2 regions of the Niabella soli DSM 19437 genome follow, and region 2 is predicted to be linked to the other one. Evidence: riboswitches for the same ligand, from Rfam matches in the RefSeq annotation. Region 2 holds a riboswitch; the other holds the start of a gene.
What was found. A riboswitch is a leader RNA that binds a small molecule or an ion and turns the genes downstream of it on or off. The one in region 2 is predicted to bind S-adenosylmethionine.

Region 1: linked by a shared signal. The riboswitch ahead of NIASO_RS14900 (SusC/RagA family TonB-linked outer membrane protein) and the one ahead of NIASO_RS07235 (O-acetylhomoserine aminocarboxypropyltransferase/cysteine synthase family protein) in region 2 are both predicted to bind S-adenosylmethionine.

The regions. Positions count from the first base shown of each region.
Region 1 covers NZ_CP007035.1:3,549,362-3,556,571, forward strand. Annotated here, with positions in the region: gene NIASO_RS14885 (zinc-binding alcohol dehydrogenase family protein) at 1-137, shown strand, start outside; gene NIASO_RS14890 (peroxiredoxin family protein) at 348-1,595, opposite strand; gene NIASO_RS14895 (SusD/RagB family nutrient-binding outer membrane lipoprotein) at 1,798-3,240, opposite strand; gene NIASO_RS14900 (SusC/RagA family TonB-linked outer membrane protein) at 3,252-6,425, opposite strand; SAM riboswitch class I at 6,733-6,836, opposite strand; gene NIASO_RS14905 (DUF3472 domain-containing protein) at 7,033-7,210, opposite strand, start outside.
Region 2 covers NZ_CP007035.1:1,683,257-1,690,466, reverse strand. Annotated here, with positions in the region: gene NIASO_RS07240 (homoserine O-acetyltransferase family protein) at 1-965, opposite strand, end outside; gene NIASO_RS07235 (O-acetylhomoserine aminocarboxypropyltransferase/cysteine synthase family protein) at 1,046-2,356, opposite strand; SAM riboswitch class I at 2,655-2,767, opposite strand; gene pckA (phosphoenolpyruvate carboxykinase (ATP)) at 3,058-4,662, shown strand; gene plsX (phosphate acyltransferase PlsX) at 4,796-5,746, opposite strand; gene rpmF (50S ribosomal protein L32) at 5,846-6,040, opposite strand; gene NIASO_RS07210 (YceD family protein) at 6,093-6,644, opposite strand; gene NIASO_RS07205 (Glu/Leu/Phe/Val family dehydrogenase) at 6,765-7,210, opposite strand, start outside.

The DNA of each region.
Region 1 (7,210 bases), 1.9 Mb from region 2:
TACAATCAATGCAGGCCGGCCGTATTCAGCCGCAGACCTATATCACACACACCGTCGCTTTTGATGCCGTTCCCGATCATTTTGAGTCCTGGCTGGATCCCGCAACGGGAGTTATTAAAGCAATGGTGCAGTTTTAATGTTACGTTATTTGCATATCTGATTTCTTGCCACTGAAGCACAGAAGCACTGAGATATGCCTTGCACAAACGATCTGCGCTGATCCGCGAAAATCTGCGGGAAAAACCTATATCCAACGGGGTAAGCCTCTTGCTTCCGGAACGAGTTCCTTCACTTCACTGCGCTCCGTTCAGGATGACGTTCTACATTCCGTATTCAATATTTTACATTCAAGAAGGTTCCTTTAGCAGGGTATCGATCAACGCCTCAAATTCTTTTTTAAATTCTTCGTAATGTTTGCCGGTGCCCGGGCCGTTAAAACCGGAATGGATTTTTCTTACTTCGCCTTTTTTATCGATAATAATTGAGGTAGGAAAAGCCTTTATACTTTCCAGTTGGGGCAATGTTTTTTCCGTACGCCGTTCATCCGTAACGCTTACGCCGGTTACAAGGAACGGGTAATGCACCTGGTATCTTTTCTGAAACGGGATCAGCGCCTTGCGCGAAGTTTCAAAATCGCCGGTACGCTCATACGCCAGTCCGATAATTTCTACGCCGCGGCTATGATTCTTATCGTAATAATTGCTCAGAAAGGCCGTTTCATCCATGCAATTGGGGCACCAGGACCCCAGGATCTGGATGATGACCACTTTATTTTTATAAGCGGCATCATCCAGCGAAACCATTTTGCCGGAAGTAGAACGGAACCGGAAATGCAGCCGGTTTTCGCCTTCTCTCATTTTTGTGTACGTATATTCATCAGGTAATTGTGCCGTATCATTCTTTTGCGCAGCCCATTGCATATGGCCTTTCAATCCGGAATACATAGCGGCGTTGCGGATGCTGTCCTTGCCCTGCAACAATGCCGTAAATACAAAGGCATGGCCGCCGTCAAACCCCGACAAATGCAGGGAATCGCCGTTCACAGCGCCCTCTAAATACCGGTAATCGCCCGTTGGCGTTAAGAAGGTACCAGTGATCTTACCATTGGGCTCCTGGGCAAACTCCCCGATCGCCTGTTCTGTTTTTCCTTTATTTGTTCCAAAGGTTACCGCCCAACGACCGCTGATATCAACCGCCGGAGTTTGGTTTAAAGGGTAGCGTTCAGCATTGCCATGCGTTGCGAAAAAGGGAATATTCTCTTTTCTAACACCATAATCTTTTGTGTAAATGCCCTTCAGGTTGCCGTCTTTTTCCAGTTGCAACGCAAAGCCCGAGGCGAAAAAGGGCATTTGTATCCAAACAGAATCTCCTTTTTGTTTTAGGGCATCAACTAAAAGACGTTCACCGGCGTTCAATACATAGAGCACCTGTTTACCCTTCAGGGTTGCCGTCTCAAAATTAAAAACAATGTTGTTCCCGTCCGGCCGCTGCAGGACGCCCCTCCAGGTGCCGGGTTTCAAATGCGCTGTTTGTGCATTTATAACGGGTACCAGCCCCAGCGTCAAACAAAAAGAGAATAAATATTTTTTAAGCATACGTTTTCTTATTGTAGATGTTTCAATGATACGTCATTTCGATGAGCCTGCCAAAGCCTGGTCGGACGGGGAAGGCGAAGAGAAATCTTATTATTGAAACACAAGATTTGTCCTCGGTTTCTTTCAGAACCCTTCGTCGAAATGACGCCATCATTGAGACTGTCATCTTAAAGAGCTTGATTTTTCAAAATTTAACTCTGTTTTAATTTACATCAAACCACAACTTGGTCAGTAAATTATCGGTTCCCTGTGCGGCTACGGCGGCTTTATAATTAGCACCATTCAGTGACTGCTCGGTGCCGGGGTAAATAAACCGCACAGGTATTTTTCCATCCAGTACACCCGCCTGACCTGACGTAAGCTGCGGATAATCCAACCGGCGCCATTCTGCAAAAGCTTCCAGCCCCTGGCCATACAAGGCGATCCATTTTTGCTCGCCGATCGATTTTTTGAAATTTGATGGGTCATAACTTACCGCTGACTGCCCGAGGTAATTATTTATGACCGTGTTGTCGGTTATCTGATATTGATTAAAGGAGGCTGTTATTGCCTGCCGGTACAAGCTGTTTGCGTCGCCGTTTATGAATCCGCGGGCTACGGCTTCGGCACGGTCAAACAATACTTCGGCATAGCTCATGATCACGGCAGGATTCGCATCGGAGCGGAAGAAGGTAAGACCCGGTTTTGAGGTTTTGGCAAAGCCGAGGTTATTGGCATCGCTATTGGTAAGGCCGCTGGGAACGCCCACATATTTGGTGACCGATGGGTCAGTCGGCTTATCGGCATATACCGGCAGGCGCGGGTCATTCAATGCGTATAAACGATCAATAATAGTTTTGCCAACCCTGTAATCATCACGGGTTGAAAACCAGGCTGCAACCGGGTTTTGCAGGGGCGACTGATCGTATTTCAATTGGGCGGCTTCTGTTGTGCTGTTGATCAGAGAGGAGGGATCGGCCGTTACCTCTGCAATTACAGCCTGGGCTTTTTGCGGCTCCCGGTCGGCAATGCGTAACGCGATGCGCAGCCGGAGCGCATTGGCGAATTTTTTCCAATTACTTAAATTACCATTGTATAAAGGATCGCCTGCAATGCTTCCCGCAGCGGCATTCAGAGAAGCGGCTGCTGTTTTCAGCTCATCCAGTAACCCAAAATAGATGTCCTTTTGAGCATCATACACCGGCGTAAGGGTTTGATCGATCTTGCCGGATTCTTTATAGGGGACCGCACCATACGCATCTGTCAGCAACTGAAAGGTCCAGGAGCGTAGGATGGTGGCTACTGCTTTGTAATTGGCATTGGCCTTTTGATCGGGGAACTGGATGATCGTATTCAGGTTCGTGAGCACCTGGGCATAGGCCGTATTCCACAAAGAAGTAAAACTGCTGTTGCTGAAAATATACCGGTCGGGTTCCGTATACTGGATCTTGGCCCAATGCTGGATAATGAGCAAGGTGGAGTTGAAATTGTTGTCGGCGCCCCAATAAGCATCGGCGCCCAGTTTTTCCGCCGCCGTTAAAAGATAGTCTGGCTGCGGGTCTTCCACCGCATTGGGGTTGCGGTTAATTTCTGCCAGATTTTTTTTGCAGGCGGTTAAGGAAAATGCCAAAATGATTATGAAGAGTGTAAATATATTTTTAAACATAGCTGCCGCTTTTAAAATTTTAAGTTCAGGTTAAATCCAATATTTCTTACTGTGGGCAACGTAAGATCTTCCAGGCCCTGGGCATTGCCCGTGGTAAAAGCCACTTCCGGATCAATATTGGGCACTTCCTTATAAAGGATCCAAAGGTTACGCCCCACCACTGAGAAGGTGGCGCCAGTGAACCCGATCTTTTTTATCCATGCCGCGGGCAGGTTATAGCCCAGTTTCGCTTCTCTTAGTTTTACATAAGAAGCGCTGTATACATATTCTTCCTCAATATTGCGCGAGGCTTTATAGTATTGCGATGCGGGAATAATAGTAGTGTTTTTTTGTCCGTCGGCGGTAACGCCGTTAAAAATCATACCATCGTCATAAACTGTCTCACCATTGGGAGCGTTGGTGCCCGCCACTGTTCCGTTTGCTTTATTATTGCCGGGATAATAATAGCTTAATCCCCCGTGTGCCGCATCGCGTCCGGGCAAGGTCATGGCCAGTACGCCGGTATAGCTGCCGGTGGAATTGGTTCCGGCAAAGAGGGAGCCCCCGATATTAGCATCTACCAAAAATGAAAAGCTGAAGTTTTTGTAGGTAAAGCTGTTAGAAATACCGCCAACCCAGTCTGGCGTGAATTTGCCCAATACTTTTTTATTTGGGTCTGCCAGGGGTATACCGCCTTTGTTTACCACGATGTTGCCATTCGCATCCCGCAGGTAAGCGTTGCCAAAAAGGGTACCGTAAGCTTTACCCACGGCAGCGATCACTTGTACGTTGCGATAGGAGCCCAGTACATAGTTCTGCAGACGGCCCTCATAGTCCAGTACCAGCACGCGGCTCCTGTTGGCTGCATAGTTGAGATCTACATTCCACTGGAAGTCTTTATGCCTGATGGGTATCAGTCCTAATTGTATTTCCACGCCTTTATTGTTGATCTTACCGGCGTTCATCAGCTTTTGATTATACCCGGTTGACGCGGTTACATCTACTTTTAAGATCTGGTTGATGCTGTTGGTATTGTATACGCTCAGGTCCAGTCGCACCCGGTTATTGAGGAAGGAAGCTTCGATGCCTGCTTCCGCCGAGTTGGTTGTTTCCGATTTCAAATCAGGATCCAGATCTACCCCCGAGGTCACCAGTTGGGGGTTACTTAAAAAGGGAGCATTAAAATTGAAGAGATTGATCAGTTGGTAGGGATCGGCTGCACTTCCTACCTGCGACCAGCCGCCCCTTAACTTCAGATAATTTAAGGCAGTGCTTTTTATGTTCAATGCATCCGTAAGCACCAGGCTGGCATTTACGGAAGGATAGAAATAAGACAGGCTTTGCTCGGGCAGTGTGGAAGACCAGTCGTTACGCGCCGTAACGTTCACAAAAGCGAAATTTTTATACCCAACCTGTGCTGATGCAAAGGCGCTGTAAGCTTTTAACCGGGAATAAAAATTGGAGGAGATCAGCGGATCTCTTGAATTGGCCAATGTGTATACGCCTGCAACGGCCAAACGGGGCGCCTGCTGTATATTTTCTTCGTAGGTTTTGGTGCGCTGGTTCCATCCGGCCAACGCATCCAGGCTAAAATCACTGCTTATATTTTTGTTATAGCGCAGGGTTGCTTCGGTGTTGTTTTCGTTTACCATGTAGGCATCTTCCTCATAAGAACCAAAGGGCGTACCGTTGGTGCCATAAGCTACCTTGAGCTTGCGGCGGTCATTATAGTAATCAGTACCGGTACGGAAGTTAGCGCTGAGGCCGTCCAGAATGGTATAGTTAACGTTCACATTTCCGATGATCCGGTTCCGTCGCTGGCTCACCGTATTTTCATAGGCCACCCAGAACGGATTGCTGTAATAGCTGTTGTTCCAGTTAAAGGTATTGCCATTGGCATCTTTATAGTTCCGGAGCTGGTTCACATCTACCTGCCGGCCGAACCAGGTAAACTGAAGCATGGTACTGGTTGCCCTTTTGCCGCCTGCGCCCGGAAGGTTGGGAGCATTATTGACAATATAGTTTGCATTGATGCCTACTTTTAGTCGCTGGGTTACATTATAGTTGGCATTAACAGAAAAGTTATCTTTTTTTGCTTCGCTGTTGGGCACTACGCCCAGTTGTTTTTCATTGTTATAAGCAATGCGGTAATCGTAATTATCCCCTGCATTTGCCAATGCAATACCATTGCTGAAGGTGGCGCCTGTTCTGAAGTAGTCGCGCACATTATTCGGGTGCGCCACAAAAGGAACGGCTTGGCCTTTTGAAAAAAACTGCGGTATCAGCCGGCCATCCATTTTCGGGCCCCAGCTTTCATCCACACCGTCATTAACCCCACCTCCTTTACCGTCTATGTAGCTAAACTTGCCTTCAGATCCTTGTCCGAATACATTCTGATAATCCGGCAGCAGCAGCAGTTTCGCGATGTTCACATTGGAATTCAGTGTTACGCCTAACCCGTTTTTTCTTTTACCCGTTTTTGTTTTTATTAAAATGACCCCCTGCGCCGCCCGCGACCCATAAAGCGCCGCGGCATTGGGCCCTTTTAAAACGCTTATGGTTTCTATATCTTCCGGGTTCAGATCGGCAATAGCGTTCCTGAAATCGCGGGAGCCGCCGGCGCCCAATTGAGAGTTATCTACCGGCACTCCGTCTACCACAAAAAGCGGCTGGTTGTTCCCGGCAATAGAAGTCTCTCCCCGTATTACAATGCGCGAGGAACCCATATCACCCTGTGTATTGGTGATACGCACTCCCGCTACTTTTCCTGCAAGCGCATTGACGATATTGGTTTCTTTGGCTTCGCCGATGTCCTTAGCTTTCAATTCCTGGGTAGCATAGCCCAATGATTTTTTTGCCTTGGAAACGCCCAGGGCCGTTACTACTACTTCGTCCAGGGCATTCTCTGCACTTTGCAGGGATACCCGCAGCCGGGTTTTAACGCTATCGGTATTTACCTGCCGGTTGGCATACCCAACGTAGGAAAAAAGCAAGATACCGTGTACGCCGGCATCAATCGAAAAAGTACCGCGTTCATCGGAAACGGCGCGCCGGTTGGTGCCGGATACTTCTATGGTGACCCCGGTTAAGGGAGTCCCGGTTAACTGATCTGCTACGGTGCCGGAAATGGTCCGGGTTTGTGCGGCGCCCCATAAGGGTGCGAGAAAGAAAACTGCACAGGTAAGTCGTTTTAGAAATTGGTTCATTGTTCTATTTTGATTTAAAATGTTATTGAATGGTTGATCTAAGGGCATAAGGGGGCCTTTCGGTTTTCACCGTTCTTTAAAAAAGAAATAAAATGTGGTATTATATCAGCAACAACAAAGTTGCATTCGCGCAGTAAGCGATCCCGTTACTTTCGGTTTACAAAAATTCCCATACCTGTAGTTGGTTAATTCATTCCTTTTTCTCACTAATTGCATTTTTGTGTTCATCTTCAAAAATTGCTTTACAAAAATTTGTTATGGAAAGAAAATCGTGAATGGGGGACAATGCACGCGGCACTGTTTGATTCACTTATCTTTCCGCCTGCTGGCAGATGGATGTAGCACCGTTTCCAATAGTGGCGGTTGCTAAGACTTCTACGGGCCATTTCCCTCCGTCTTTCTTGATAAGCTGCTCTTTTTTGTTAAAGGCAGGGCAAAGGTATATGTTAAAATAGTACTAACAAAATAATTTTCTACAAAATAAGTAGACTAATATTAAGGACCGATTGCCACTGGAACACAGAAGCACAGAAAGTATTGGTGTTTTCTGTGCTTCTGGGGCTAATTAACCTTATGTGTAGGTCCGGATATATTCTTTGCTGATTTTTTAAGGCAACTGGCTAAGATCAATTTGTGGTTTTTTATTGGTAGGCTTTCGCTCCAGCATGGTATCGTAAGGCTGGTAGTCATTAAAGAAACCGCAGTTCCTCAAATAGAACTCCTGCCCTTTTACACCGCCATCATAATCTTTCCGGTAGCCCTTACGCGCCGTATTATCAGCCGTA
Region 2 (7,210 bases):
AAGAAGCCGTCGTGGCCATAATCGGTGCTGATATGCCGCACTATGGCGTCCGGGATATGCTCTGCTAAAAAATCCTGTTCTTCCGGGGGGAACAACAGATCGCCTTCCAGCGCCAGCACCAAAGTGGCTGCCCGGATGGCTTCTAATGCCTTTATTACCGTGCCGCGTCCACGCCCCAGGTTATGACTATCCATGCTTTTGCTTAGCACATAGTAGCTGAATGCGTTAAAACGTGCGGCCAGTTTGGTCCCCTGGTACCGCTGGTAACTTTCGCTTCGGAAAGATTCAAGCGTGTCTTCGGAGGACTCTGATTGTGTTTTGTTGTAGGCGGTTGCATTACGGTAGGAAAGCAGGGCAATGCCGCGGGCTACTTCCATGCCTTTTAATCCGGCGTCCGCTGCCTTGTTTTTCCAGGTTTGGTCGGCCTCAATGGCAAAGCGTTGCGATGCGTTGAATGCCTTACCCCAGGGAGAATGTACCGCATTCGTAGCCAGTGGAATAATATGTTCAAACAGTTCCGGGTCCTGTACGGCCCATTCCAACAACTGCTGTCCGCCGGTGCTGCCCCCGATACCGATCTTTATTTTAGTAATGCCCAGCTCTTTTTGCAATAGCCGGTAGGCGCCTGCCATATCCCGAATCGTAAAAAAAGGAAAATTGTGATAATAAGGAACGCCCGTTTCAGGATTTGTATCCAGCGGACTGCTGCTGCCATAGCAACTGCCGGGCATATTTACACAAATAATAAAGTGACGCGCGGGATCAAAAATCTTTTCTTCGCCGATCATTTCCGGCCACCATTCATGCGGGTTGCTGTTGGCGGTAAGCGCATGGAAGATCCAGATGATGTTGGATCGATCCCCGTTCATACTTCCGTAAGTGGTATAGGCCAGCCGGAGGTTATGAAACACCGCACCGCTTTCCAGTGCAAAAGGTTGGTCGTATGTAAAAACCTGTTGGGTCATGTGTGTAACTTCAAAATTCAATGAAGACCTATAAGGTTCCGCCACTGCGGGCATGTTACAACCTTATAGGTCTTTTATTCTTATTTAAACACCGCTGCAAATGCCTGTTCAAAATCTGCTTTGATGTCATCAATATGTTCAATGCCCAGGCTGATGCGGATAAGATTGTCCAGCACGCCGGCATTTTTTCTTTCTGCTTCGCTTAACTGCTCATGTGTGGTAGACGCGGGATGAATCGCCAGCGTTTTTGTATCGCCCACATTTGCCAGGTGGCTTACCAGTTTTAAGTTGTTGATAAAAGCGGCTCCATTTTCCAGTCCCCCTTTGATACCAAATTGCAACACGCCGCCAAACCCATTGGTCAGGTATTTTTTTGCAAGGGCATGATAGGGGCTGCTTTCCAGGCCCGGGTACCATACAAAATCAACTTTATCATGCTGCTCCAGCCATTGCGCCAGCGCCAATGTGTTATCAACCGTGCGCTGTACCCGCAGGGAAAGCGTTTCGAGTCCCTGCAGCAGCAGAAAAGAGTTGAAGGGGCTGATGGCAGGGCCGAAGTCGCGCAATCCTTCCACACGCGCACGGATCGCAAACGCAATATTGGGCAGCCCCAGCGGGTTCCCTTCACCAAACACCTGCCAGAAATTTAACCCGTGATACCCTTCGGAGGGCTCAGAAAATTGTGGGAACTTACCATTGCCCCAGTTATAATTGCCCCCGTCTATAATAATACCGCCGATGCTGTTGCCGTGCCCGCCGATCCATTTCGTAGCAGCTTCCACAACAATGTTGGCCCCGTGTTTAATGGGCCGAAATAAATAGCCGCCGGCTCCAAAAGTATTGTCCACGATCAAAGGAAGATCGTATTCCTTCGCCAACACGGCAAACTTTTCAAAATCGGGAACATTCAGTCTTGGGTTTCCAAGCGTTTCAATATAAATGGCTTTTGTCTTATCATCAATCAGCGGCCGGAAGCTGTCCGGGTTGTCATCAGCGGCAAAGCGGGCATCAATGCCGAATCGTTTAAAAGAAACTTTAAACTGGTTAAAAGTTCCGCCATATAAGAAGGGTGAGGTTACAAAGTTTTCACCCGCCTGTAACAGGTTGGCTATGGTAAGCAACTGCGCCGACTGGCCGGAAGCGGTTGCTAATGCTGCCGCACCACCTTCCAATGCCGCCATGCGCTGCTCAAAGACATCGGTAGTGGGGTTCATAATGCGGGTATAGATATTTCCAAACTCTCTTAGTCCAAAAAGATTGGCGGCATGTTCCGCATTCTTAAATACAAAAGAAGTGGTTTGATAAATGGGCACCGCACGGCTTCCTGTAGTTGGGTCGGGTTGCTGTCCTGCATGTACCTGCAGGGTATCAAAATGTAAGGGATTGCTCATAAATAATATGATTTAATGAAGATGAAGAATCTATTTTCTTGAAAAATTCCGGGGATGCCCCCGCCAGGGGTGAATGTAAATGTATGCCTGCTAAGGCATACAGCAAATGCAGCAGCGCATTACAGGAGTAATGGTAGGAACAGTGTATGTTGCTTCTTGTGTCATGTGGACCACGAATTTAACAGCGTTTTTTTTCATATTCAAAAAATTATCACGGCAGGCGATATGGCCATAAAAAAAGCCCACCGGATAAACCCAGGTGAGCTGTTATTGTAAATACGATTAAAAATAGCTGCCTGACTTATCTTTCCCCCGCGGTTACGGGAGGTGGAATTGGCACCTTGCCACGCTTGTACGTAGCAGGTTGCCAAGGCTTCATTGGGCCAAACCCTCTGCCTTTCTTGATAAGATCCCGGTATTGCCGGGAGAAATTTAAAGATCTTCTGACCCCATAAAATAGGGGAGGGCATCAAAGTTAGGAAACGGAACGGAAACAAAAAAATATGCCGTTCAAATTACAAGTATTTGGGAATCAGTAATGTATTGCTAACAATTGTTAGTTTAACATTTTATTTTTGAATATTTTTAATTAAACAGCCTTATTGTATTTGAAAAAATCAAAATAATAAGGTTTTAAAATTATTTTTTTTAGATATTTTCAAATTATATTTTTGTGTTCTAATCAAAAATATAAACCCGTTATGCTTACAAAGCCATTGGAGATTCCCTTGAAACAATTAAAGAAGATGGGGCTCAGTTTGAACAACCAAATCTATTACCAGTTAACGCCGGAGGAGCTGATTGACGAAACACTGCAGCAGCAAATGGGCGTATTGAATGACACCGGCGCCTTGGTGATCAGTACCGGTAAATTCACCGGAAGATCGCCTAAGGATAAATTTATTGCAGAGGATGCTATAACCTCGGATACCGTTGATTGGGGCAATTTTAATAATGCCATTGAAGAAAAATATTTTGAGATCATTCTTGCAGACGTACAACAATACCTGAACACGCGGGATAAGCTTTGGATACGCGATTCGTATGCTTGCGCAGCGCCGGAATACCGGTTGAACGTCCGGGTGGTTAATGAATTGCCCTGGATGAATTTATTTGCCCATAATTTGTTTCTGCGTCCTACAGAACAGGAACTTGAATCTTTCAGCCCTGAATGGCATATACTTTCCGCGCCCGGTCTGGAACTGGATCCTGTTCGCTGTGGGGTGCGGCAGGGCAACGCCACGGTGGTTAGCTTTAAACATAAAATGATTTTGATCACGGGCAGCAGTTATACCGGGGAGATAAAAAAAGGTATTTTTTCTATCTTAAATTATCTCCTCCCGGAGAACCGGAAGGTACTGAGTATGCACTGTTCTGCCAATACTGGCCCAAGGGGAGATACGGCTTTGTTTTTCGGATTAAGTGGCACCGGGAAAACGACACTGAGCACAGATCCGGATCGCAGATTGATCGGCGATGATGAACATGGATGGGATGAAACACAGGTCTTTAATTTTGAGGGTGGGTGTTATGCCAAATGCATCAATCTCTCCAAAGAAAAGGAGCCGGAAATTTATAATGCTATTAGACCAGGGGCGCTGGTAGAGAACGTAACGTTTTACCCCGGTACCAATCAGATCAATTTTGATGATGCATCCGTTACGGAGAATACCCGTGTAGCCTATCCGCTAAATTTTGTTGAAAATAGTGTGCCTGCTGAAACCGGGGGTATACCGCGCAATATTTTCTTTTTGACCTGTGATGCCTACGGGATTTTACCGCCGGTTTCCCGTTTAACAAAAGAGCAGGCATTGTATTATTTTATCAGCGGGTATACGGCAAAGGTAGCAGGCACCGAAACGGAAATAACCGAGCCGAAAGCCACGTTCAGTGCCTGTTTTGGCGCTCCGTTCCTTCCGCTGCACCCGGGAAAATATGCTGCTTTACTGGGGGAAAAGCTGACGAAGCATGGCGTAAAAGTATGGATGGTGAATACCGGCTGGACGGGGGGCGCCTACGGAACGGGATCCCGTATGAAGCTGGCCTGGTCGCGGGCCATGATACAGGCGGCGCTGAACGGGGAACTGGATACCGTAGAGTATCATAAGGATCCGGTGTTTGGATTGATGATCCCGGATACCTGCCCGGGCGTGGAGCAGCGGGTATTAACGCCAAGGAATACCTGGGCAGACCCGGCGGCATACGACCGGCAGGCAAAACAACTGGCCTTTCAGTTTGCCCGGAACTTTGAAAAATATGCAACGGTTGCTGCTGCAGCGGTATCAGCAGCCGGACCTAAAGTGTAGGAATAAAACCCCGCCAGAATGAATCTTTCGGGCTGGCACAGAGGAATCAGAGGTCTTACACGGAGAGCACAGTACTTTACCAAACCGCTGCGACCTCTGTGGCTACTCTGTTTGTGTGGTTGACAAGCGTTATTTAACGCGGCTGTATAGCGTCTTTTAATTTGTGCAGCACATCTGTTTTAAGCATCTTCTCCGCTACGCGGATCATATTGCTGAACGCAGTGGCTTTGGAAATGCCGTGTCCTACAATTACCGGGTGTGCTACGCCCAGCACCGGTGTGCCGCCGTAAATTTCAAAATTGAAACGGTTGAGGTAGCCGCTTTCCGGCGCTTCCTTTTTTGAAATATCGTAAATGGATTCGGCAAGTTTTAGAATGATGTTCCCCGTAAAGCCATCGCATACCATTACGTCGGCTTTGTCGTTAAAGGTATCACGGCCCTCAATGTTACCGATAAAGTTGATCTGTTGATTTTCCTTTAACAGCGGGTAGGTGCCTTGTGTTAATATATTGCCTTTGCCTTCTTCTTCGCCTACATTGATCAATCCCACTTTAGGGTTTTCTATTTCGAGCACGTGCCGTGCATAAACCGCACCAAGGGTGGCAAACTGGTTGAGCTGTTCGGGTTTGCAATCGGCATTTAAACCCACATCCAGGATCAAACCCGTACCACCGTTTTGTTTGGGGATAATGGATGAAATAACGGGACGTAAAATCCCTTCGATCGTTTTTAGATTAAAAAGAGCCCCCACCAGCATGGCGCCTGTATTCCCGGCACTGATGAACGCATCTGTTTTGCCTTTGGCCAGGTATTGAAATCCTGCGGCAATAGAAGAGTCGGTTTTTTCTTTTAACGCTTTGGTGGGATGTTCGTGCATCCCAATAACCTGGGTGGTTGCCACGATTTCAATGGAACCAGTTGGAATGTTTTCCGCAACAATAATTTCTTTTATCGCCTCAGCGTCTCCAAATAGGGTGATCTTGATCCCATTGCTCTTATCTTCTTCCAGATATTTTTTTACTCCGCGTAACGCTTCCTGTGGCGCAAAATCGCCCCCCATAGTATCAATTCCAACATTCATCATATACCGGCTAAAATTAAAAATTCCAAATACATTACCAACCAAAGGTCGTCAATGAATTTGGAATGAACAAGTTAAGTAAAGCTGAGTCAGCTCTTTTTTTTAAGCTTTTGAAGGCGCTTTTTCTGCTACTACTTTCCCTTTGTAAATTAGCTTTCCCTCATTTACATAAGCACGATGGCGTACGTGGGTTTCGCCCGTACTTGCATCGGTAGTTAATGTAGTTGAAGTTGCTTTATAGTGCGTTCTGCGTTTTGCGCTTCTCTGCTGACTGTGCCTGCGTTTCGGATTTGGCATAACTAATAAAATTAAATAGTTCTAAATTATTTTTCTTTTCTTATTTACAAACTTAATTGTCCAGGCCTTTAAACTTCTCCAGATCCTTCCACAACGGATTAGTATCTTTTTCCGGTTTAATTTCTGCGCCCAGTTTATTCAGCATTTTCAAGGCCTCCTTGTTACATTGGGGGCCATCAGCATTTTCAAAACCACAGGTCTTGTGCATCGGGATGCTGAGATTGATAAATTCATAGATCCAGTTCTCTATGTTTATATGACTTTCGCCCCGGCTGATATAATAAACGTCCGGATCTTCTTCCTGGTCATTCATCACTTCCGGTTCTTCCACCATTTTTACGGTGATCACAAATTCATCCCAAAGATCCAGCGCGATGGTGTTATTGCACCGGTCGCAAACGACGTCCAAAGTACCCCCGATCTCAAATTTCAGCATCATAAAACTGCTTTTTTTATCAAGCGAAAGTTTTACCTGCCCTTTGCAATTTGCAAAGTCCTGCTGTTGAAATGCCTCAAAGAACCGATCTGTTATAGCATAATTGAACTCATGAACTCCAGGTTTTAAACCCACAAAAGCTATATCATACTCTCTTCTGTAAGCCATGACTCAACTGCCTCCATTTAATTAGGAGTGCAAAGGTACGGGATTTTACTTAAAATACGAAGTTTTTTAAGGCAAAGACCTGTGAGGTTTTTAAAAACCTCGCAGGTTTGCCATTCTTTGCTATGGGAAAATCCCCAACTCCGCATACGTAGTAGCTACTTTATTGATTGCCACCACATAAGCCGCTGTGCGCATATCGGGGATGGCAGGGTTATTCCGCCATTCTTCCATAATCTCCCGCGTGGCGGTGATCATCGTTTCCTCCAGTCCGCTGTGCACCAGGTCAATTTCATCCGCCCCGTGCATGATCATTTTGCGGTTGCTTTCGGCAACCTTTTTTCCGGAAAGGCCTTCCAGTTCTTCCAGGATCATCGTGTTTACATTTTCTGTAAAGCGTTTTTCCAAACGGCCATACCGCACGTGGCTCAGGTTCTTTAGCCATTCAAAATAAGATACCGTAACCCCGCCTGCGTTGAGGTACATATCCGGCACCACCAGCACGTTTTTCTTTAAGAAGATCTCGTCGGCCTCGGGCGTTAAGGGGCCGTTGGCGGCTTCGCCGATGA